Regions from separate parts of the Bacillus sp. AFS053548 genome, predicted to be linked through region 1. Evidence: riboswitches for the same ligand, from Rfam matches in the RefSeq annotation. Region 1 holds a riboswitch; each other region holds the start of a gene.

Region 1 (5,561 bases):
ATTCCTCTTAAATAATTGCCTAATACTCTAAGTTCCAGAAAAAGTTTAACAAACTGACCACAAAAAAGCCCAAACCTTTGTTATGTTTAGGTTTGAGCTTTTTAAGGTTATTCTAAATAGTTCTACTTAAGCCGTTGCTGTAGAGTATTTTTCTTCCAATGTCTTCTTTAAAAATAATGCTACTTCAAGCATTCCGTATTTTCCAGCTATTACTTCCGCATCTGAGTTATAGTTGGTATTTGTATTAATATCATAAGTATAAATAACACCTTCAGCATTTCTAATAAATTCGATTCCAGCAACTTGAATACTATTTTTAACTAGAACTTCTTTATATTTCTCTAAAATTTCGTCGTCAAAACCTTCAACAATTTGGAATTTAGGCTTCTCTTCTACTTCTTCACCTACTGGGCAGAATAAATCACCAATTTGGCACGCATCAGCTGGGCATAGTTCAAACCCTTCCGAAGTATCTACTTTAACAGCATAAACAAAGTTTCCGCCAACAAACTCGCAACGAGTGATGTAGCTTTCAGGTGATTTGATGTATTGTTGAATAAGTGTAATACCATCGACTGGTTCTTCAAATGTCGGTCCATCGACATAAGCTTTTAAAGCATCAACACTATGGAATAACTGGACACCTAACCCTTTACCGGCACGATTATGCTTCGTAATAAATGACTGTCCAGCAAAGCTATTAGCTGCTTTAATAATGTTTTGTTTTCCAACTGCTGCGATTGTTTTAGGAGTCTTCACACCATACTTTTCTAGCTCTAAGTATTGTAAAACCTTACTAACTTCTAGCTTTAGGGCATTGGTACCATTCAAAACCGTACGGCCATGTGCTTCAAGCCAAGCTAATACTTGCCCAGTAAATTCAGCTGCAAAACGATGATCACGTGTATGAGAAGAAGCACTCATTCGACTATAAAAAATCCCTTCTGGTGGTACTGTTGATAAATCTACTGTACCTTCGTCTAAATGCCATTCTTCAAATGGAACACCAAGCTCCTCTAATCTTTTTGTTAAATGGATTGTCCATTCACTATTTTCATGTATTACATATACTTTGCTCATTTTTATGTCCCCATTCTAGTTTTTTATTAAACTACGTTTTTGTTCTACTAATGGCATAACTTGCTTTGAAAATCGTTTCATTTCCTCTAGTTGAGGTGAAAATTGCAATAATAATAAGTCTAAGCCAGCTTCTTCATATTGAAATATTCGATCTGCAATTTGCTCTGGTGTCCCTACTAGATTTGGTCTAAGACCACGATTTGAAACTGAGTAATCTTGTAATTGAATTTGCTGCTCTAATTGTGATTTTGTCGTGAAGTCTTTAAAGCCAGCATAACCGCTAGAATCTTTCACTGTCGTAATTTTTTCTAACTCAGCCAAAGCCTCTTCTTCTGTATCTCTACAAATAACATAAGCGGCCATACCGAAAGAACTTAAAGGTGCATTGCCAGTTTGTTCACGGCGTACCTTCATATCTGTTACTTTCTGATTAATTTCTTCAACTGTTCCACCGTGCATCACATATGCGTCACACTTTTCTACAATGGTTTGCTTACCTTTATCACTTTCACCACCTGCATAAAGAATAGGGTTTGGTCTTTGTACAGGTTTTGGAGCAAGCCTTGTATCCTTTAAGTCGTAAAATTTTCCAGAATAATTGAACGTTTCTTCTGTCCATAAGCCTTTTAGGACATCAATAAACTCCTCTGTACGAGCATAACGCTCATCATGTTCTGTAAAAATACCGCCATATTGACGAGCTTCTTCTGCCCACCATGCAGAAACGACGTTTAGGGTAAAACGACCGTTACTGATTCGATCTATATTTGCGGCCATTTTTGCTGTTACTGCAGGATTATGAAAACCTGGACGAATCGCGGTCATAATTTCGATTTTTTCCGTCACTGCAGCAAGTGCCGCTGCTGTTGACCAAGCTTCAAGTGAATCATGCTCTGGACCTTTAATATCGTTTAAATATAATTCAGCAATTAAAGTAGTCGAGTATCCCCATTTTTCAGCTGATTGAATGACCTCTTTAGCATATTCAAATGTTGGTGGCATTCTTTCGTCATCCACATTCCGTAACCAGCCTCCAAAAATCGGTAACCAAAAACCATATTTCATTTCTATTCTCCCCTTTATTTTTCAAATCGTCTAGTTTTCATATTGGTTAAGTTGGGTTTTCATTTAAACTTAAATAAGAAAATAAAAAGAGCCTCTTTCATTCAGAAAGAGGCATCGGAAACAATTGTTTTCGACTTATCTATCAGAATGATTTCATTCTGCAGGAAGTGGCACCGTTCCTTAATAAGGAGGTTGCCGGACGTCATAGGGCCTGATCCCTCGGTCACTCTCGATAAGTTTGTGTTATGTAATTTCATTAACTGAATCATAAATCCTAGTAAACAGATTGTCAATAATGGAAATTAAACATTTTTGTTAAGATAGCGCTTTTCATCGTTATATTTATTAGAAAAAATGAAATTTTATAATTATTTAATTAACATTAAACCAAAGTTAACATAGTACCAGTTCCCTTTAGTTTCACTTCTGATTTTACTCGAAATTCTTGAGCTCATAAATTTTGATGCATCTTTCTCATACTTTTTCAATTCTCTATTTTGATGTAATGATTTTTTGGACTCCTCAATAAATCCTTTTACCTTTATATGAACGTCTACATTTCTTTTTATCTGCAAGTTTACTTTAAAGATGGTGCGGCACTACTACAAATCATGAAAACAAAAGGTTGGTTAGTTCCAGCACCACTTCACTTTGAAACAAAACAACAACAACATTAAAAAAATTGTCCACCTATAAAATTAGGTGGACTTTTTTTAGTTTATTGGTGCAATCTTATTGCAATTCTTTCTCCATCTCTAAAAAATTCTCCGTTAGGTCTTTACTCTAAAACCTCTTGGACTTTTTGTAATCTGTTTTACTTATTTACGTACTAAAGTAGTAAAAAAGTGTAATATAGTTATCATATTTTTATCGCCTTTAAGATTCGAGATATTGTCACACTTTTTTTATTTTTTAACATATTATTTTGTTAAAATTTAATTAAATTTTAGTAATCGAAAAAGGAGAAAGTATGTGAAAAAATATTTTTACTCATTTTTGGTACTGCTATTAGCTTTTAGTTTTGTAAAACCGGTATTTGCAAATGAGGAAAGTCTTAATAATTGTGATATCTTTAAAAATTACAATGAGGAAGAATATTTGTTAGTAGTAGATGATTCTATGACTAATAGCGAGCAGAAAGCTATAATCGATGAATTTTTAGCAAATCCTGAATTAGAATCTTTAATTTTTTTAAATGCTTCTGAACTATTAGAAGATCATGTTCCCTATGATGATATTAAACCAAAAGCTAGACTTGGAGTTAATATGTATAAAGTTAACAACATTCGTAATGGTAGTGATGTTACAGGATCCAGTGCTATTGCCACTGCAATCGGTGAGCCAGGCGTAACGATTGGAATCTCACAAACTAAAAGTGTAGCAACTACAATCAGTTCTAGCTATGGTGCTAGTAATTCAGCATTAACAGCCTCTTTAGGTTGGGATGTTACCAAAAGTGAATCCGTTTCAATTTAAAGTTCAGTAACAGTCCCTAATACAGTAAATTGTAAAAAGGTTGCTAAATTGGCTTTAAAAGCATACCCAGTATTTAAGACTAAAAAATATGATGTTCTAAAGATACCTTGGTACTCAATTTATTGGAGTTTAGAAGGGACAGGTACGGCTAAAAAATCTTATGGAGTGGAATATAAAAAAACGTATACTTATAAATAATTATTGAGTTTATTAAAAATGAAAAAAACTACTTATTTTTATTTTTAATGTTGATTATACTTATTGGAAGTTTAAAGATTCCTAGTATATTAGAATCAACCTACCCATTTGGTAAAGATGATATGGGACAAGCTTTTTATAATATAAAATATTTAGTACAAAATCTGTTTTATTTAGTTTTTATAATCTTTATTAATTTAATTTTATTGACACTTTTTTTAAAAAATAAAGAGTAAATGCCCTTTCTCCGGTAAGTAATTTAATCGTGTTATGTTTTATTTTGTTTATCTGCGGAAGAAGAATGCAATATATTGAAAAGAAGTGCATTTTCCGAATATCGAATAATGTACTACTTTTTCAATATGTGTCATTTCTGAGATAGATCGTTACCAATCAATGCTTTCTCCATCTCTAAAAAATCCTCCATTTGGTCCATCATTTCCAATTGTCGCTAACCAAATAATAGACTTAGCAGCTTGCTCAGGAGTTCTTGGTGCAGATAGTCCACCCATATCAGTACTTACCCATCCCGAATCGACGGCATTTATATTGATATCTCCTTTGATTTCTGCAGCTAACAATCTTGTCAATCCATTTAGGGCAAGCTTAGATAGCTTATAAGCTCCTACTTCTGGATATGCCATTTCACTCATCGCTCCATATTCTGAAGAAATATTAATAATTCTTCCATAACCTTGTTTCTCCATAATAGGAATAAAAGTACGAATCACATTGTAAAAATAAAAAATAACTGTATTTCAAAGGATTAAAAAGTCGATAATAAAAGACTTTTATAAAAAATTGTAATAAGTATTTTTTTAGAGAAACTAAGGTTTCTCTTTTTTAATTTCATAAATACAATGTAAACCCAGAAAAAGTACAGACTGAAAGAATTCCTCCTCACCCTGTACTTCGCCATTTTATTTCATACGTTTTTTATATACCTTCATTGAAATCACATAAAACAAAATCCCAATTCCAACTAGCCAGAACAACGCTGTTACAATCGCACCATAATCCGGCTGCCCAGCCAAAAGGGAACGGACACTTTCGGCAATTGGTGTCATTGGCTGATGTTCGGCAAAAGCTCGAAGCTTGCTACCCATATTATTCGTCGGAACAAAGGCAGAACTTACAAACATTAAGCCCATAAGTAGATAAGAGAACACGCTTGCACCTTCATACGATTTTGACATTAAACCACATGCTACTGCAATCCAAGTGAAAGAAAATACGGTAAGCAGGAACATACCAACTGCTAATAGCCACTCCACAAAATCAGCGTGAGGACGAAATCCCATGATAAAAGAAATAAGAATCACCGCAGCAACTGATAATAAGTTTAATAATAATGTTGAGATGACATGCCCTCCCAAAATGGATGATTTGGCGATTGGCATGGAATGGAATCGATCAAATATTCCTCTAGTCATGTCAGTATTCACTCGAACCGCTGTATAGGAAATCCCCATTCCAATACACATAAGCAACACACCTGGAACGATAAAATTCACATAATCTACTTTATTCATTGTCATGGCACTACCGAAAATATAGACAAAAGCAAGCATAAGCATAATCGGCATAAGAATGGTTGTGATAATTGTGTCAATACTTCGTAGTGAATGCTTCATCACCCGACTGCTCATTGTAATTGTATCACTGAAAAAATGGTTTCCACTCATTACAATTCTCCTTTCTTTCCGGTAACAGCGAGGAAAATTTCCTCAAGGTTCGGCTGT
Region 2 (5,561 bases), on a different contig from region 1:
AATCTTTTCCTACTCGATTACAAGCAACGACATAACACTGATTTTCGATTGCTCTTGCTTTTAATAAGATTTCCCAATGATTCATTCTTTGAATTGGCCATTCAGCAACAAAAAATAAACCTTTTGCACCTTTTTGAGAATGCGCTCCAATCCATTCAGGAAAACGCAAATCATAGCAAACGAAACCTGCAACCGTTAATCCATCGATTTCAAAGAGACCATCTGTTTCACCTGATTGTAGATAGTGATGCTCGTTCATTAACTGGAATAAGTGAACTTTATCATATGTTTTTACTAATTCACCAGTACTGTTAATAACAATTAACGTATTCGTTACACCTTTTTCTCTTGCAATTGGGAACGAACCAGCAATCAAAATTACGTTTTTTGATTTTGCGATTGACTGAAGTTCAGAAATAACCGCTTCTTGTTCATCTGTGTGCAAACCAATTTCTTCCAGACAATAGCCTGTTGTCCATAATTCCGGTAATACGATTATACGGACATTTTCTTTAACAGCTTCGTTTATTTGAGTTTTCATTTTCTCTAAATTAGACTTTGATTCACCTAAAATAACGTCAGATTGAATACACGCAATTTTAATCACAATTTATTCACCCTATTCTAAATTTTATAGACATTTTTAAATCGAGCATATATGATGGTGAAAGTTATTGCAACAGTCGTTCATGAAAATCATTCGATTAAGAAACGATCTATTCAAATTAATTTTATTATATTTTTGGAGTGATTAACTTGAATCATAGTAAACTATTAAACAATTTACCAAAACAATTTTTTGCTTCACTAGTCCAAAAAGTGAATCAGTCAATAAGTAATGGTCATGATGTAATTAATCTTGGTCAAGGAAATCCTGATCAACCTACACCCGACCATATTATAAAAGCATTACAAAAGTCTGTTGAAAACCCTTTAACTCATCGTTATTCTCCGTTTAGAGGAATGAGCTCTCTTAAAAATGCTGTTGTAGAATTTTATAAACGAGAGTATGATGTTGATTTAGACCCAGAGGAAGAAGTAGCTATCTTATTCGGTGGAAAAGCTGGATTAGTTGAGCTACCACTTTGTTTATGTGACGCAGGGGATACAATTTTAGTTCCTGACCCAGGCTATCCAGACTATTTATCGGGTATATCTCTTTCAAAAACAGTCCCATATATGCTTCCATTACTTGAAGAAAATCAATTTTTACCAGATTATAAATCAATTCCTCAGGATGTTTTAGGTGCTAGTAAAATATTATTTATCAATTATCCAAATAATCCCACAGGTGCTATAGCAACTGAAGAATTTTTTAAAGAAACAGTTGAGCTTGCAAAAAATAATCAGATTACAGTTTGTCATGATTTTGCTTACGGCGCATTTGGTTTTGACGGCAAAAAACCTTTAAGTTATCTTCAAACGCCTGGGGCAAAGGAGTGCGGGATTGAAATTTATACCCTTTCTAAAACGTATAATATGGCTGGTTGGAGAATTGGTTTTGCAGTTGGAAATAAAGAGGTTATTTCTGCAATTAATCTATTACAGGATCATCTTTACGTTAGCATCTTCCCTGCTGTTCAAGAAGCTGCCGCTGTTGCGCTTACTGAATCTCAAGAAAGTGTCAAACAACTATTGGCACTTTATGAAGAACGTAGAAATGTATTTATTAGCGGCTGTCACGAAATTGGATGGGAAGTAACTGCACCAGCAGGCTCGTTTTTTGCATGGTTAAAAATTCCATCTGGTTTTACTTCACAGGAATTTGCTGATCTATTACTTGAAAAGGCTCATATCGCAGTCGCTCCAGGAAATGGATTTGGAGAATATGGTGAAGGTTATGTAAGAGTCGGGCTATTATCAGATGCTGATCGATTGAAGGAAGCAGTTGCTAGATTAAAAGAGATTGAAATATTTTCAAAATTTAATGTTTGACAATTGCGATTGTTCATGAAATAATGCGATTAGATTAAGAATTCAAAATTAAATATTACTTTATTCAGAGTAGGTGGAGGGACCGAGCCCGATGAAACCCGGCAACCGGCTAGTTAACTAGTACGGTGCTAATTCTCGCAGCATTTGCTGACAGATAAGGTGTAGGTAAACCTCTCCTTAGTGGAGAGGTTTTTTGTTTGATTAAAACTTTTTGGAGGTTTTGAGATGAGTGGAGTAATAGCAACTTACCAAGTTTATGATAAAAATCATCATTTAGAAAAAAAGGCAGAGTCAATCGCACTAGGTTTAACGGTTGGTTCTTGGACGTCTTTACCTCAAAATGATCAAATACAATTACAAAAGCATAAAGGCAAAGTTCTTTCAGTTCATGAATTAGATTGCGAAGAGAATATCGTTAACTTTTTAGGGTATAAACCGACAAAAGGGATTATTGAAATCTATTATCCTAGCTTAAATTTTTCAGCTGATCTTCCAGCTATTTTAACAACCGTTTTCGGTAAGCTATCCCTTGATGGTGAAATTAAACTAATTGATTTAAATTTTACTGACGACATTTTAAATCTTTTTCCGGGTCCAAAATTTGGTATTAAAGGCATTCGAGAGAAATTGGATGTATATGATCGACCTTTATTAATGAGCATTTTCAAATCAATTATCGGCAGAGATATTAGATACATTTCAGAGGAATTAAAAAAGCAAGCTTTAGGTGGCGTTGATTTAATTAAAGATGACGAGATTCTTTTTGACACGATTACATCTATTACGGATCGCGTCACTCACGGAAAAAATATTTTGAACCAAGTTTATGAGAAAACAGGACACAAAACATTATATGCGGTGAATTTAACTGGCCGTACATATGATTTAAAAGAAAAAGCATTACGTGCTGCAGAAGCTGGTGCTGATGTGTTTTTATTAAATGTGTTCTCGTATGGAATTGATGTCCTTCAAGATTTGGCAGAAGATCCATCAATTAATATTCCAATTATGGCTCATCCTGCTGTATCGGGGGCGTTTACATCATCACCAATTTATGGAATTGACGCAGGATTATTACTAGGGAAACTTTTACGAATTGCTGGTGCAGATTTTAGTCTATTCCCTTCACCATATGGATCAGTTGCATTACAAAAAGAGACAGCTTTAAAAATCGCTGAAAATTTAACAGTATCAAATGGATTAAAAGAGACTTTCCCAGTCCCTTCTGCTGGAATTCACCCAGGACTAGTGCCTCAATTAATTCAAGATTTTGGAATTGAGCAAGTCATCAACGCTGGCGGCGGTGTTCATGGTCATCCGGATGGACCAATCGGTGGAGGTAATGCATTTAGAGAAGCAATTTCAGCAACATTGTCTGGAGTTGAGCTAAAAGACTACGCACTTCCAAATACATCACTACAAAAAGCATTACAACTTTGGGGGTAAACAACAATGGCAATAAAGATTTTTTGTGATTTTGATGGAACAATTACTGAGGGAGACAATATCGTTAATTTAATTAAAGAATTTGCTCCACCTTCAGTAAGTGAATTAACAAGTGAAGTATTAAATGGCAATATATCAATTCGAGAAGGCGTAGAGAAAATGTTTGCTACGATTCCTTCAACGAAAAAACAAGAAATGACCGATTTTGTAATTGATCGTACTGTCATTCGATATGGTTTTAGCGATTTTATTCAATTTGTAAGCGCTCAACAATATGAGTTAAAAGTTGTAAGTGGCGGACTAGATTTTTTCGTTCATCCAATTTTAGCGAATTATCTTCCATCTTCAGATATCTTATGTAATCGTACTGACTTTACAGGTCAAACTGTAAAAATTCATTGGGATCACTCTTGTGATGAAAACTGTACGAATGATTGTGGAATGTGTAAACCATCTGTTAAAAGAAAGTTTAGTGAATCAAATGATTTTATCATTGTCATTGGCGATTCAATTACTGACTTACAAATTGCAAAAGAAGCCAATTTAATTTTTGCTCGAGATTTCTTAAAAGATAAATGTGAAGAACTATCTTTACATTTCATTCCTTTTGAAAATTTCTATGATATTCGAGCTTCATTAGAGAAGGAGGTGTTAGTATGAAGGACTTTTTCAAGCATTATGATGAAATACGCGAAGTAAAAAAAGTACTAGCTGATCGAGATTGGTTTTTAGGAACTAGCGGAAATTTATCAATTAAAGTAAATGAGGAGCCTTTAAACTTTTTAGTTACAACTAGTGGTAAAGATAAAACTAAACATACTTATGACGATTTTTTACTCGTTAATGAATTTGACCAATCTGTTTGGGATGAATCAAAAAAACCTTCAGCTGAAGCCATTTTACATCGTCTAATTTATCAACACACTAATGCAAAATGCGTTCTTCATGTACACACTTTAGCAAATAACTTTATAACAAAGGATTTTCCATATCAAGATGAGTTATCTTTTTCTGGTATCGAAATTATTAAAGCATTAGGACTATGGGAAGAAAATGCAGAAATTACAATTCCAATTATAAAAAATTATGCGCATATCCCTACTCTTGCAAATGAATTTCTTCCACATATTAAGAATGATCATGGTGCTGTATTAATTCATAATCATGGTATAACAGTATGGGCCGAATCAGCATTTGAGGCTAAGAAACATTTAGAAGCTTATGAGTTTCTATTCCAATATGCATTGCAAGGTATACAAAAAAATACATTTATAAAGAACTAACTTGGAGGAATGAAGAATGGCAACAATTTGGGTAGAAAAAAAAGATTATCATATTACAAGTGATGTTGAAGTAAAAGCATATTTAGAAGAACAAGGTGTAATTTACGAAAATTGGAATATCGAACAATTACATAGTTCGTTACAAGAAAAGTTTAGTTTATCAGATGATGAAAAAGCAGCGATTCTTGAAACTTTTAAAGCTGAAATCGACAGTATTTCATCAAGACGTGGCTATTTAGCGAGTGATATTATTACTCTTTCAGAAGCAACTCCAAATCTTGACGAATTACTTAAAAACTTCAACCGTGAGCATCATCATACAGATGACGAAGTTCGCTTCATTGTTAGCGGTCACGGTACGTTTATTATCGAAGGAAATGAAGGATTTTTCCATGTTAATTTGAATCCTGGAGATTTAATTTCTGTACCACCAAATGTACGCCATTACTTCACGTTAGCAGAAGATCTTAAAGTAGTTGCTGTTCGATTGTTTGTTACTACTGAAGGCTGGGTACCGATTTACGAATAATTAGATAAAAACTAAATTGACTCATATCCACTTTAGGATGTGAGTCAATTAATTTTCTTCTTCATTGAAATGATCTTCTCGGTAATCGATATATAAAGACCCATCGGTTTGTACTTCAACAAAAAAAACTTCTGAAACCGATTTTATGCCTACCCTTTCGAGTTGAGACATTAACCATTTTTTATCCAAGTTTAAATTTGATAACGCATCTTCATTTATTTCCCCATCAGATACCACCGCTGTTGAAGTTGGAAATAATAATGTTTTTTTCCATGTTTTATTTTTCTTCGTTTTAACATCTTTTGTTTTCATTATAGATAGACTTCCATCAATTTCAAATATAGCGTATTCTACATCTTTTAACGAAT
Region 3 (5,561 bases), on a different contig from region 1:
AGAATACCATCAATCAGAATGCGTTTCAAGTAAAAACACGAACATTTTTTGTGTTTTTTTCAAAAAACATTCGTTTATAAACAAAGTGAAACCTTTTCATTAGAAATAACCATCTATCAATTAGCATTTTTTATCCAATATTAGACAATTCAAACTTGAATATTAATTAATTGACATCAGACTATTTATAATTTAACAATTTTGTTGATTTCATCCTAAATTAACTAAAAGTTAATGATTGGAATACGAAAATATCCTATTAGATAGAATCACAATCACATCAAGTTGAATAGTTATATAAATAACAGATATTTTATATTGGAGATGGAAAAGATGCTAGAAGAAAATATCAAGGAAAAGGAAGGGAAAGACCAAAATCAGAAAACCCCTATAGAAGATGACGTTTTACAAGCAAGTCTTGAAAAACAAATTGTTGCTGCATCATGGGTAAAGGCAGTTGCACAATTATATGAAACGATTACATTATCAAAATTATATTCAATTGACAAAGATCCAATCTTTCAAGGGAAAAGAGATATTATATCAGGAATGTGGATTGGTACAGCTGGTCAATTATCTGTAGCTTTTTATGTTTCTAAGCAATTGTTCACTTCAGATAAGAAAAATTTACTTGAGTTACAAAGAAAAATCGTGCTCTCTGATTCAATTCAATTAGTTGGGAACGCATTGGCACTTATTGGTGCAGCTGAGGTAATTCAAGAGGAAATTGGCGATGGGGAAATATTCCTTTCATAGTCATATAAATATAAAATCATTTTTTCTACTTAAAAATTCACATTTAATGTACGCTTCTTCAAAATGCAAAATAAATAAATATAAAATAAATAAATCCCACAGAAATTCCATTGTGGGATTTTAGTTTATAATTTTTTCGTGTTTCTAGGATAGATTCTCCAATTTAATTAATTGTTTTCCCTATTCCCTGCACTTCTTGTTTTTCTCCTACTCCTGCATTTAATGCTTTTTGGAAGCTTGCAATCAAGTCTTCAATATCTTCTAGACCAACGGACACTCTTATTAATGTATCTTTAACGCCTAATCTTTCACGAACATCGAGCGGTATTGCAGCATGAGACATCTTTACAGGATAGGAAACAATTGTTTCAACTCCACCTAGTGAAACTGCAACAGCAACGTTTTCGACTGATTGTAGGAAACTTGTTGTTTGTTCAATCGTTTTTAGTGTAAATGAAAGGACTGCTCCTCCTCCAGTAGCTTGCTCAAAATGAACATCATGACCAGGATGATCTTTTAGTCCAGGATAATATACATCCTCAACTTCTTCTTGTTCTAAAAGCCAGTTTGCTAATTTTGATGCAGTTTGTTCAAATGCATCCATACGAACTTTTAAGGTCTTTAATCCTCTTAATGTTAGCCAACAGTCTTGTGGACCTAAAATAGCACCGAATGAATTTTGGATCGTGTATAAATCATTTGCAAGTTCTTCCGAATTTACGACCGCTAACCCTCCGATTACATCGCTATGACCGGCAATAAATTTTGTTGCACTATGAACGACAATATCAGCTCCTAAATCTAATGGTCTTTGTAAATAAGGTGATAAAAAACTATTATCTACAATGACAAGTATGTCATTTTCTTTTGCAATTTTTATTGCACTACTTAAATCAGTAATTTTCAAAAGAGGGTTTGACGGTGTTTCTAAATAAAGTCCTTTTGTATTAGGCTTTATTCCGGCTTTAATCTCTTGTAAATTCGAAGCGTCAACAAAAGTAAAATCGATTCCGAAACGATTTAATACTTTTGTCGCTATTCTAAATGTTCCTCCATACACATCTTCACAAATGACTATATGATCTCCAGCTGAGAACAAAGACAATACTGATGAAATTGCAGCCATCCCAGATGAAAACGCAAAACCACGCACACCATTTTCTAATTTTGCAATTGTATTTTCTAATGCTTCTCTTGTTGGGTTTCCACTTCTTGCATAATCGTACTTACCAAAATTCTCTATATCAAATTGATGAAATGTTGAAGTTTGATAAATCGGAATACTTAATGCGCCTGTTGCCTGATCTATTTCATTTCCGTTATGAATTAATTTCGTTCCAAATTGCATTCTCATCACCCCAATGCATTTTCTAAGTCATTTAATAAATCATCAATATGTTCAATACCAACAGATAATCGAAGTGTATGGTCATCTAGACCAAGCTTTCTTTTAAATTCCTCTGGCATTTCTGAATGAGTTTGCGTATGTGGATACGTAATTAATGATTCAACTCCACCTAAACTTTCTGCGAATGTAATGACTTTTACGGTTCCTAGAACCTGTTCAACCAAACTTAAATCTTTCACTTTAAATGAAATCATTGCACCAAATCCAGTTGCTTGTTCTTTAATAATTGAATACCCTTTATGCGATGGTAACCCTACATAATACACTTCAGTAACATTTGGATGATTTTCTAAAAATTTCGCAAGTACAATCGCATTTTTTTGACTGTATTCCATACGTAAATGTAATGTTTTAATTCCTCTTAGGATTAACCAAGAGTCAAATGGAGCTAATGTTGCACCTGTTGATTTTTGATAATAACGAATTCGTTCATTCGTATATTCTGAATTTGTCACGACAAAACCAGCAAGTGTATCATTATGGCCACCTAAATACTTTGTTCCACTATGAACAACAACATCTGCCCCTAATTCAATTGGTCTAAAGAAATAAGGTGTTAAAAATGTATTATCAACGATCACAATAATATCTCGTTCTTTTGCAATCTCTACTACTCTTTTTAAATCTGTTACTTTCATCATTGGATTTGATGGTGTTTCAATAAAAATTCCTTTTGTGTTCGGTTTAAGTGCATCAAGAATATTTTCAATTTCAGTCGTATCAACAAAATTATGCTCTAGTCCATATGGCGAATAAATTTCTTCGAATAAACGATATGTACCACCATATAAATCATCTGAAACAATTAGGTGGTCACCTTTTTTAAATAAGCTTAATACTGCAGTAACGGCTGCATTACCTGTTGAAAATGCAACACCATAATTTGCACTTTCTAATTTAGCCACAGTATTTTCGACTTCTTCTCGAGTTGGATTTTGTAATCTTGCATAATCATATCCAGTCGATTGATGAAGTCCTGCATGCTTAAATGTAGCAGATTGATAAATTGGATAACTAATCGCACCAGTTAATGGATCATAACCTTTGCTTCCATGTACAGCTACTGTTTCAATCGATTTTTTATTCGTGTTTAAAGCCTCTTTTGTGTTAGTCATTATAAATCCCCCATTTTAGTCAATTAAAAAACCACTTCTTAAAAAATAAGAAGTGGTTATGTCCGCAAAATATACATATCGCTCTTATCTTCCAGGTTTTTCACCTGCAGGATTTAGCACTTTCTAGTTTTCACTAGAGTTGCCGGGTTTCGTCGGGCCAGTCCCTCCACCGCTCTTGATAAGATTATTAAATTATATTCATAAGTATATTAAAAACTCTGATAATTATCAATCATTTTTTTTCGTTATTTCATTATTGGCTTTTCATTTCCATTCAACAGGTAATAAACTTTGATAAAGTGTGCTCTTATATCGATCATCAATTAGTAATAAAGTCCCTTCATCTGATTCAGAGCGAATAACTCTTCCACCCGCTTGCATTACTTTATTCATACCCGGAAAGACATATGCATAATAATACCCATTTTTTCCAACCGAATTAAAATGCTCCTTTAAAATATTTCTTTCTAAACAAATCTGCGGCAATCCTACACCAACTACTACGACACCATTTAATCGATCACCCTTTAAATCGATCCCTTCAGAAAATATTCCACCTAACACAGCAAAGCCAACTAACGTTTCCTCATTTAAACTATCAAACATTAAAAGGAACTCTTCTCGTTCAATTTCAGACATACCATTTTCTTGAACGATTGTTTTTATGTTAGGGTATTTTTCTTTAAATAAATCAACACTTTGAATTAAATATTGATATGACGGATAAAAGACTAAATAATTACCTTTTCTTTTCGTAATTTCTTTATAAACCGAATCAATTAATCTTTCTAAATTTCTTTCACGATCTTGGTATCGAGTTGATAGAGGGTCAATTGTTATTTCCAGTTGCTCCCTATGAAAAGGAGAATCGATTGAAATTGTATAATCGCGACTTTGATCACCAAGCATATCTTGAAAATATTGTATTGGAGTTAAAGTAGCTGAGAAATAAATAATTGAGCGAAATCTTTTTATAACGTCATTTACTACTTTAGATGGATCAAGGCAAAATAATTTTAAATGAACTTCACTTTTATAAAGTTCATAATAGCATACATAATTTTCATCAAAAAACTCTGCGATTTTGACGAAGTTGAGTGACTCAAAATAAGTATCAAGAAGAAGTTGTTTATTTTCGTCCTCTTCCATTTCCTGTAATTTTATTTCGACGATTTCATTAAATGTATGTAGAAGTTCCAATAAATCCTCATCAATTTCCTTTGAAACTGGGGTTACAACGTCCTTCCATTTCTTTCTTAATTCAATAAATCGCTTATTTATTTCATTTATTATGGCATAAAGTTCATCTTTTAAATTTTTATATCTATTTTTCAACTCTAAAAATTTAGATTTGAATAGACTTGCAGAATACATTTCTCTTGCACGATCAACAAGATTATGAGCTTCATCAATTAATAAAACTGAACTTCGTTTATGTTCATCAAATAATCGTTTTAACGATACTCGTGGATCAAAAATATAATTTACATCACAAATAATAGCATCTGAAGAATTTAATAAATCTAATGAGTATTCAAAAGGACAGACTGTATGTTTCCGTGCATATTCTTCTATTTTCTCCCTAGTTAGCGCTTTTTCTGATGAAAGAATATCAAGAACAGCCTCATTTATCCGGTCATAATAACCATTGGCAAATTCACAATATTCTTTCTGACACATCGTCTTTTCTTTAAAACAGATTTTATCTTTTGCTGTAATCGTCGTACACTTCATACAAAGTCCTTGATCTGTCATGCGCTTAAACGCTTCTTCAGCAACAGTCCTAGTAATCGTCTTAGAAGTTAAGTAAAACATTCGATTTATACTATTCTCACCTATACTTTTAACAGTTGGAAAAATAGTAGAAACTGTTTTTCCTATTCCGGTTGGTGCAACTGCAAATAAATTATTACCTTCCTGAATCGTTTGATATACCGCACCAGCTAACTTTCTTTGACCTTTTCTGAAAGAAGGAAAAGGAAAATTTAATTCTTTTATTGTCTCATTCCTTAACTCAATATGATCGTATTTCCATTTTGCAAAAGGATAATAAATTTCTAGCATTTTGTATAAGTAATTTGTTAATTCATCCTTTGTAAACAAATGATCAAAGCTTATTTTTTGCTCAGTTAAAATATTAATATATGTAAGTCTAAGTGTAATCGTATCAAGCTGTAATTCTTCACAAATAAAATATCCATAAACTTTTGCTTGAGCCCAATGAACTGGATGTGAATTTTCATTTATTTCATTCAAATCTTTCATTGTTGATTTAATTTCTT
Region 4 (5,561 bases), on a different contig from region 1:
CATCTAAGGCATTGATTCCATGTTCTGGTGACCCAGCAGCATGGGCTGCTCTTCCATAAAAATGGAAGTCTAATGGATCTACTGCCAATGATGGACTCGACAAACCTGTTTTGCCACTTGGGTGGAGCATAAGAGCTGCATCAACACCTTCTAGTAAACCATTTTTTACGAAACTCCCCTTCGCACTTCCGTTTGGTCCACCCTCTTCTGCAGGTGTTCCAAATATGATAACCTCTCCGCCAGTCTCAGAAATGACTTCAGCAAGAGCGATTCCTGCTGCTACACTTGTCGTTCCAATAATATTATGTCCGCATGCATGACCAAGACTAGGTAATGCGTCATATTCTGCTAAAAAAGCGATGGTTGGACCTTGCTTAGATGACGTTTTCCTTGCTACAAAGCCTGTTTCGTGGCCAGCAATATTACGTGTTACATCGAAACCAGCTTCTACTAGAATTTTAGTATGTGTTTCAGATGCAAAAAATTCTTGATTACCAATTTCAGGTTTCTCATGAATTTTGTGGCTAATTTCAAGATAGACTTCCTTCGATTCCTCAATACTTTTCACAATTTGTTCTCTTTGTGTTTCAATTTTGACTGTCATTTAAACTTTTCTCCCTTCCATTCTTTTAAATAAGTATGAACTAGCTTTATAGATTTTTAATTTTATCAATTGAAATGACTACTGGAACTGTAGCACCTTTGTCACGTTTAATAATGTAATCATGAACTTCTTTTGATTGATAAGCCTTTACAATCTTTGCAAAGTCCTTGTCATTTTTATTCTTCGTACGAGATGCAATAACATTGATATACGGCATAGCTGCTTTATCATTAGGATCTTCTTTATAAAGTGGATCCTTTGCAGGGTCTAAGCCCGCTTGAACGGCGAATCCATTATTGATGATAGCCGCTGCCACATCATCCAATGATCTAGCTGTTTGCCCTGCAGCAATCGGTTTGATTTTTAGATGCTTAGGATTTTCTTTAATTTGTTCAATACTTCCTTTAGGATCAAAATTATCTACTAAACTAATTAACTTTGAAGATTGTAATAGTTTAAGTGCACGGCCTGCGTTCGTAACATCATTTGGTATTGTAATAGTTGCTCCATCTGGAATATCACTTAGCTTTTTAAATTTATGTGAGTAAATACCCATTGGCGCAATCACCGTCGAGCCAATCGCAGAAATATCTAAATTATGATCACCTTTAAATTGGTTCATATAAGTAATCGTTTGAAAAGCATTTAAATCAAGACTACTGTCATTAAGTGCTGTGTTAGGCTGAACATAATCTGAAAATGAAATAATTTTCAATTTAATGCCTTCACTTTTTACTTGTTTTTGTACAATATTCCAAAGTTCATAGTCATCACCGTTAATACCAATCTTAACTGTTCTCTCCTTTCCATTACCTGATGATGCATTAGAACCACATGCTGATAATACCGAAACCGTTAATAATAATGCTGCAAAAATAGTAAAAAACTTTTTCATCCTCTTTTCCTCCTTACGTATCTTGACCACGTATTTCCTAAACTTTGTATTATTTGAACTATGACTACTAGTAATACAACAGTAATGATAATAACCAATGTTTCAAAGCGCTGATAACCATATGTAATAGCTAAGTCACCTAATCCACCAGCACCAACAGCACCAGCTGCCGCAGTTGATCCAATCAATCCAATCGTTGCTGTTGTAAATGAAAGAATCAACGATGGAATCGCTTCAGGCAAAATAAACTTCACGATAATTTGAAACTTTGTTGCTCCCATTGAATAGGCTGTTTCCAGCACTCCCTTATCTACTTCTAGCATGGAGTTCTCAATCAATCTAGCCAAATAAGGTCCTACAAAGATCGAAAGCGGAACAATTGCTGCTACTACGCCAATGGACGTTCCCGTCAATAATCTAGTAAATGGAATAATGGCAACTAGCAAAATAATAAATGGTACAGATCGAACAATATTAATAATGGTATTTAACAACGTAAATAAAGGTTTGTTTTCCATTATATGACCTGGCCTTGTTACAACTAGGATAATACCTAGAGGCAATCCTATGATTGTGCCAAAAATAAATGACCCTAAAACAGTTAGAAATGTATCTTGAGTTGCCTGCAAAAACTGCGGCCAAAAGAATTCCCAATTAAGCTCCATTTAACTCAACCTCCCTTACTTCTATCCCCTTTTCCGAAATAAATTTAATAGCTTTTGCGCTTTCCTCTTTTGTTCCTTCTAGTGCCACAAGCAAATTCCCATAAGGTCTTTCTTGTAGCTCTGTGATCGATCCATAAAGAATATTTAAATGAATATCGAATTTTTTAAGAACCTCTGATAATAATGGATTGGCCGCCTTTTCACCTCGGAAGACTAATTGATAATATTTTCCCTTTGATAATGATTTCGATAACTTAGATGGCACCTCATTTTGTAATACTGTGTTAACAAAATTCTTTGTAATACTTTTTTGTGGATTCGTAAATACGTCGTAAACATTACCTTCTTCAACAATTTCACCATTATCAATGACGGCCACTTTATCACATAAATCACGAATTACACTCATTTCATGGGTAATAAGGAAAATTGTAAGATTATAGGATTTATTTACTTTCCTTAAAAGCTCTAATACATTCTTTGTTGTTTCGGGGTCCAATGCAGATGTAGCTTCATCACATAGTAGAAGATCTGGATCTGTTACGAGTGCCCTTGCTATTCCCACTCTTTGCTTTTGTCCTCCCGACAAGTGCCCCGGAAATACATCTTGCTTCCCTGTAAGTCCAACAAATTCAATTAATTCCATTACCTTTTCCTGAACATCCCGTTTCTTTTTTCCTTCAAGGTATAGCGGCATTGCTATATTATCAAACACCGTTTTGGCAGAAAGTAGATTAAAGTGTTGGAAGATGACACCAATTTTTCTACGTGTCTTACGTAACTCTTCATCTTTTAATGTCATTAGGTCCAATCCATCAATGAGAACTGATCCTTCTGTTGGCTCTTCAAGTCTATTTAAACAACGGATCAATGTACTTTTTCCTGCTCCGGAAAAACCAATGATTCCAAAGATTTCCCCTTTCTCAATTTTCATATTAATATTATTTAAAGCTTTAATTGGTGGCCTTCCAGGATAAACCTTCGAGACATTTTTAATCTCAATCAAATTCCTTCCCCCCATGCAAGTTATTCCAATCACAATAACCAAGTAAACACATTTGAAAACTAGGATTTATATCTATATTTCCCCCTTTTTCTCCTATGGCACCTCATCAAAAAACCCCCCTTCTTATCCAATAAGACAGATAAGAAGAGGGGTTATAATATATAAGCCACTTTACTTCTTATCTTTCAAATCGCTTGAACGATTTGCAGGAATTAGCACGGTATTTGTTACGAAACAACAAACCCGTTGCCGAGGTATCGCAGGGCCAGTCCCTCCACCTCTCTGGATAAGTAATAGAATTTATTAAGTTTTTAAATTATTGAGTTCATGTTATCTCTCTTTTTATAATCCGTCAAGAATTATTTTTAAATTTTTTAGTAAAAATTGTGTTTTGAAATAGCATTTTTTTTACGAGCACTGTTTGACGCAGGTCTCAGGTCCTTCATATTCAAATCAAAAAACCTATTTCACAAACCCTTTGGAATAGGTCTATATACTTATTTTTTTGTATTTTATTAGTATTTCATTGAAGAGAAGTACAAAAAAGCAGACTAGGCTTCGATAAAAGAAACCTGTCTGCATATTTGTATTGTGCCTACCATAATCCAGGCTTTACAACCATAAACCATAGCATAACCATCAAAAGAACGATGTAAATCCAGATAGAGCGACGAAGCTTCTGAATCAACATTCTATGGTCATAGGTTGGTTCACTGAATTTCCGAATGGTCGGTGAAAAAGCTCTAGCTAGGAAGAATAATGAGCTCACCAAAAGAAGAATAGTCATCACAATCCAAGATGTCTTCCACGACCAATGGCCCGCTAGTACCAACAATACCCCTGATCCAACCAGTACATGCCCAGCATGCTTTGCCAATCTGACAGCAAACCGGAATACATCCAAATAGCTCTGTTGTATCGCGGACTTTGTAGTATGCAGCTTTTTGAGTATCGGAATCAATACAAAAAAAGGACCAATTGATAAGATTACACTAGCAATATGTATGTAAAGAAGCAGTCTATACAGCATGTAAATTAATCTTGGATGAGACGGAACTCATGAACCCATACCCTCATTTTTGGCAGCCAAGGCATTCCAGGATGGATTGACAGGATCGATTGCTTATACTCTTCTACAGTCGAATAGCCTTCCTGCTTAGCATCCTCATCTGTCAATTCACCAAGGGCTTGAGAGTAAACTTTTTCAACAACATACTGATTATTTTGAAGGGTCATAACTTCCCCAACATCTGCATATCTTCCGTTTCGGCGAGTAGCAGTTTTTTGCCCTGCCAATACCTTTTCAACATCCTCTTGAAGCGTAACAAGGCGTTCAATCGTACATGTTTTTGGCGGTAAAGCGTTCGTTTCATTCTGATTTGTCATTTAAATCATTCTCCATTTCAATTTAATTTTGTAGTAAAGGCAATTAAAAAAAACGACTAGTTCCATTTTAATTAAATTAGTACAAAATAAGCAAATTTTATTTAAAAATATTGCAATAAGAAGCAGAGAAAAAGGACCTTACATGTAGCACCATAATAAAGACCAATAAAAAAACAGAAAAACTCCCAAAATAGTTTTTCTGTTTTTTTTTACAGTTAGTCCTCATTCAGCTAATCCATGATTTTATAATCGTAAACCAAATTTTCAAAGCAGTAAAACCGATTAATACTGCCAGAATCCCTCGTAAAACCTGTGTTTTTGTTTTTTTGCCTATTTTTGCACCTAATGGTGAAGCGATTAAGCTTGCAATAACAACAATAATAGTAGGCAATACTTCAACTTGACCAGTAGAGATTTTTCCGATCGTTACACCAATTGAAGAGATAAATGTTATGGCAAGTGAAGAAGCGATTGTCACACGAGTTGGTATTTTTAAGATTGTTAACATGATTGGTACTAACAGAAATGCTCCTCCTGCACCAACAATCCCTGCACTAGTGCCCACAACAAATGCTAGGCCTGCCGCAAGCCATACATTAATTGAAATTTGACCATCTGTTGACATCTCGACGTTTTTTCGAGGAATAAACATTAAAACGACCGCTATCATTGCTAAAATACCATAAACAAGGTTAATCCCATGTTCTGAAAGTAGATTTGAACCAAATCCACCAAGAAAACTTCCTATTAGTACACTTATTCCCATACTTAATATTACTTTTTTGTTTAAATAACCGCTTTTACGATAGCTTAATACTCCACCTAAAGTCGCAAATACTACTTGGACGGCACTTATACCTGAAACTTGATGTGGTGTGAAAGCAGCAAATCCTAATAATGGAGGAATAAATAGGAGCATTGGATAATTTATAATCGCTCCACCAATTCCTACCATTCCTGAAATAAAGGACCCAAAAAAACCAACTAAGAAAAGTACTAAAATTA

Evidence for each region. Region 1 has a riboswitch for S-adenosylmethionine ahead of CN946_RS05900 (LLM class flavin-dependent oxidoreductase). Riboswitches for the same ligand answer to the same signal wherever they lie in the genome.
Region 2: it holds a riboswitch for S-adenosylmethionine, as region 1 does, so the genes downstream of both, CN946_RS07525 (2,3-diketo-5-methylthiopentyl-1-phosphate enolase) here and CN946_RS05900 (LLM class flavin-dependent oxidoreductase) in region 1, are expected to answer to the same signal.
Region 3: it holds a riboswitch for S-adenosylmethionine, as region 1 does, so the genes downstream of both, CN946_RS13580 (trans-sulfuration enzyme family protein) here and CN946_RS05900 (LLM class flavin-dependent oxidoreductase) in region 1, are expected to answer to the same signal.
Region 4: it holds a riboswitch for S-adenosylmethionine, as region 1 does, so the genes downstream of both, CN946_RS19405 (methionine ABC transporter ATP-binding protein) here and CN946_RS05900 (LLM class flavin-dependent oxidoreductase) in region 1, are expected to answer to the same signal.

The regions. Positions count from the first base shown of each region.
Region 1 is NZ_NUHI01000009.1:36,728-42,288, forward strand. It holds gene CN946_RS05895 (ATP-grasp domain-containing protein) at 127-1,080, opposite strand; gene CN946_RS05900 (LLM class flavin-dependent oxidoreductase) at 1,096-2,145, opposite strand; SAM riboswitch class I at 2,278-2,384, opposite strand; gene CN946_RS05905 (hypothetical protein) at 3,244-3,621, shown strand; partial or broken gene CN946_RS05910 (SDR family NAD(P)-dependent oxidoreductase) at 4,206-4,559, opposite strand; gene CN946_RS05915 (ABC transporter permease) at 4,740-5,504, opposite strand; gene CN946_RS05920 (ABC transporter ATP-binding protein) at 5,504-5,561, opposite strand, start outside.
Region 2 is NZ_NUHI01000014.1:45,879-51,439, reverse strand. It holds gene CN946_RS07535 (carbon-nitrogen family hydrolase) at 1-604, opposite strand, end outside; gene CN946_RS07530 (aminotransferase class I/II-fold pyridoxal phosphate-dependent enzyme) at 751-1,935, shown strand; SAM riboswitch class I at 1,993-2,096, shown strand; gene CN946_RS07525 (2,3-diketo-5-methylthiopentyl-1-phosphate enolase) at 2,161-3,381, shown strand; gene CN946_RS07520 (2-hydroxy-3-keto-5-methylthiopentenyl-1-phosphate phosphatase) at 3,388-4,041, shown strand; gene CN946_RS07515 (methylthioribulose 1-phosphate dehydratase) at 4,038-4,664, shown strand; gene CN946_RS07510 (cupin domain-containing protein) at 4,681-5,193, shown strand; gene CN946_RS07505 (DUF421 domain-containing protein) at 5,242-5,561, opposite strand, start outside.
Region 3 is NZ_NUHI01000026.1:11,684-17,244, forward strand. It holds gene CN946_RS13570 (hypothetical protein) at 334-756, shown strand; gene CN946_RS13575 (trans-sulfuration enzyme family protein) at 920-2,104, opposite strand; gene CN946_RS13580 (trans-sulfuration enzyme family protein) at 2,110-3,279, opposite strand; SAM riboswitch class I at 3,361-3,464, opposite strand; gene CN946_RS13585 (ATP-dependent DNA helicase) at 3,544-5,561, opposite strand, start outside.
Region 4 is NZ_NUHI01000038.1:2,409-7,969, forward strand. It holds gene CN946_RS19390 (M20 family metallopeptidase) at 1-604, opposite strand, end outside; gene CN946_RS19395 (MetQ/NlpA family ABC transporter substrate-binding protein) at 651-1,499, opposite strand; gene CN946_RS19400 (methionine ABC transporter permease) at 1,496-2,164, opposite strand; gene CN946_RS19405 (methionine ABC transporter ATP-binding protein) at 2,154-3,170, opposite strand; SAM riboswitch class I at 3,346-3,463, opposite strand; gene CN946_RS23885 (hypothetical protein) at 3,766-4,200, opposite strand; gene CN946_RS19415 (ASCH domain-containing protein) at 4,206-4,556, opposite strand; gene CN946_RS19420 (sulfite exporter TauE/SafE family protein) at 4,783-5,561, opposite strand, start outside.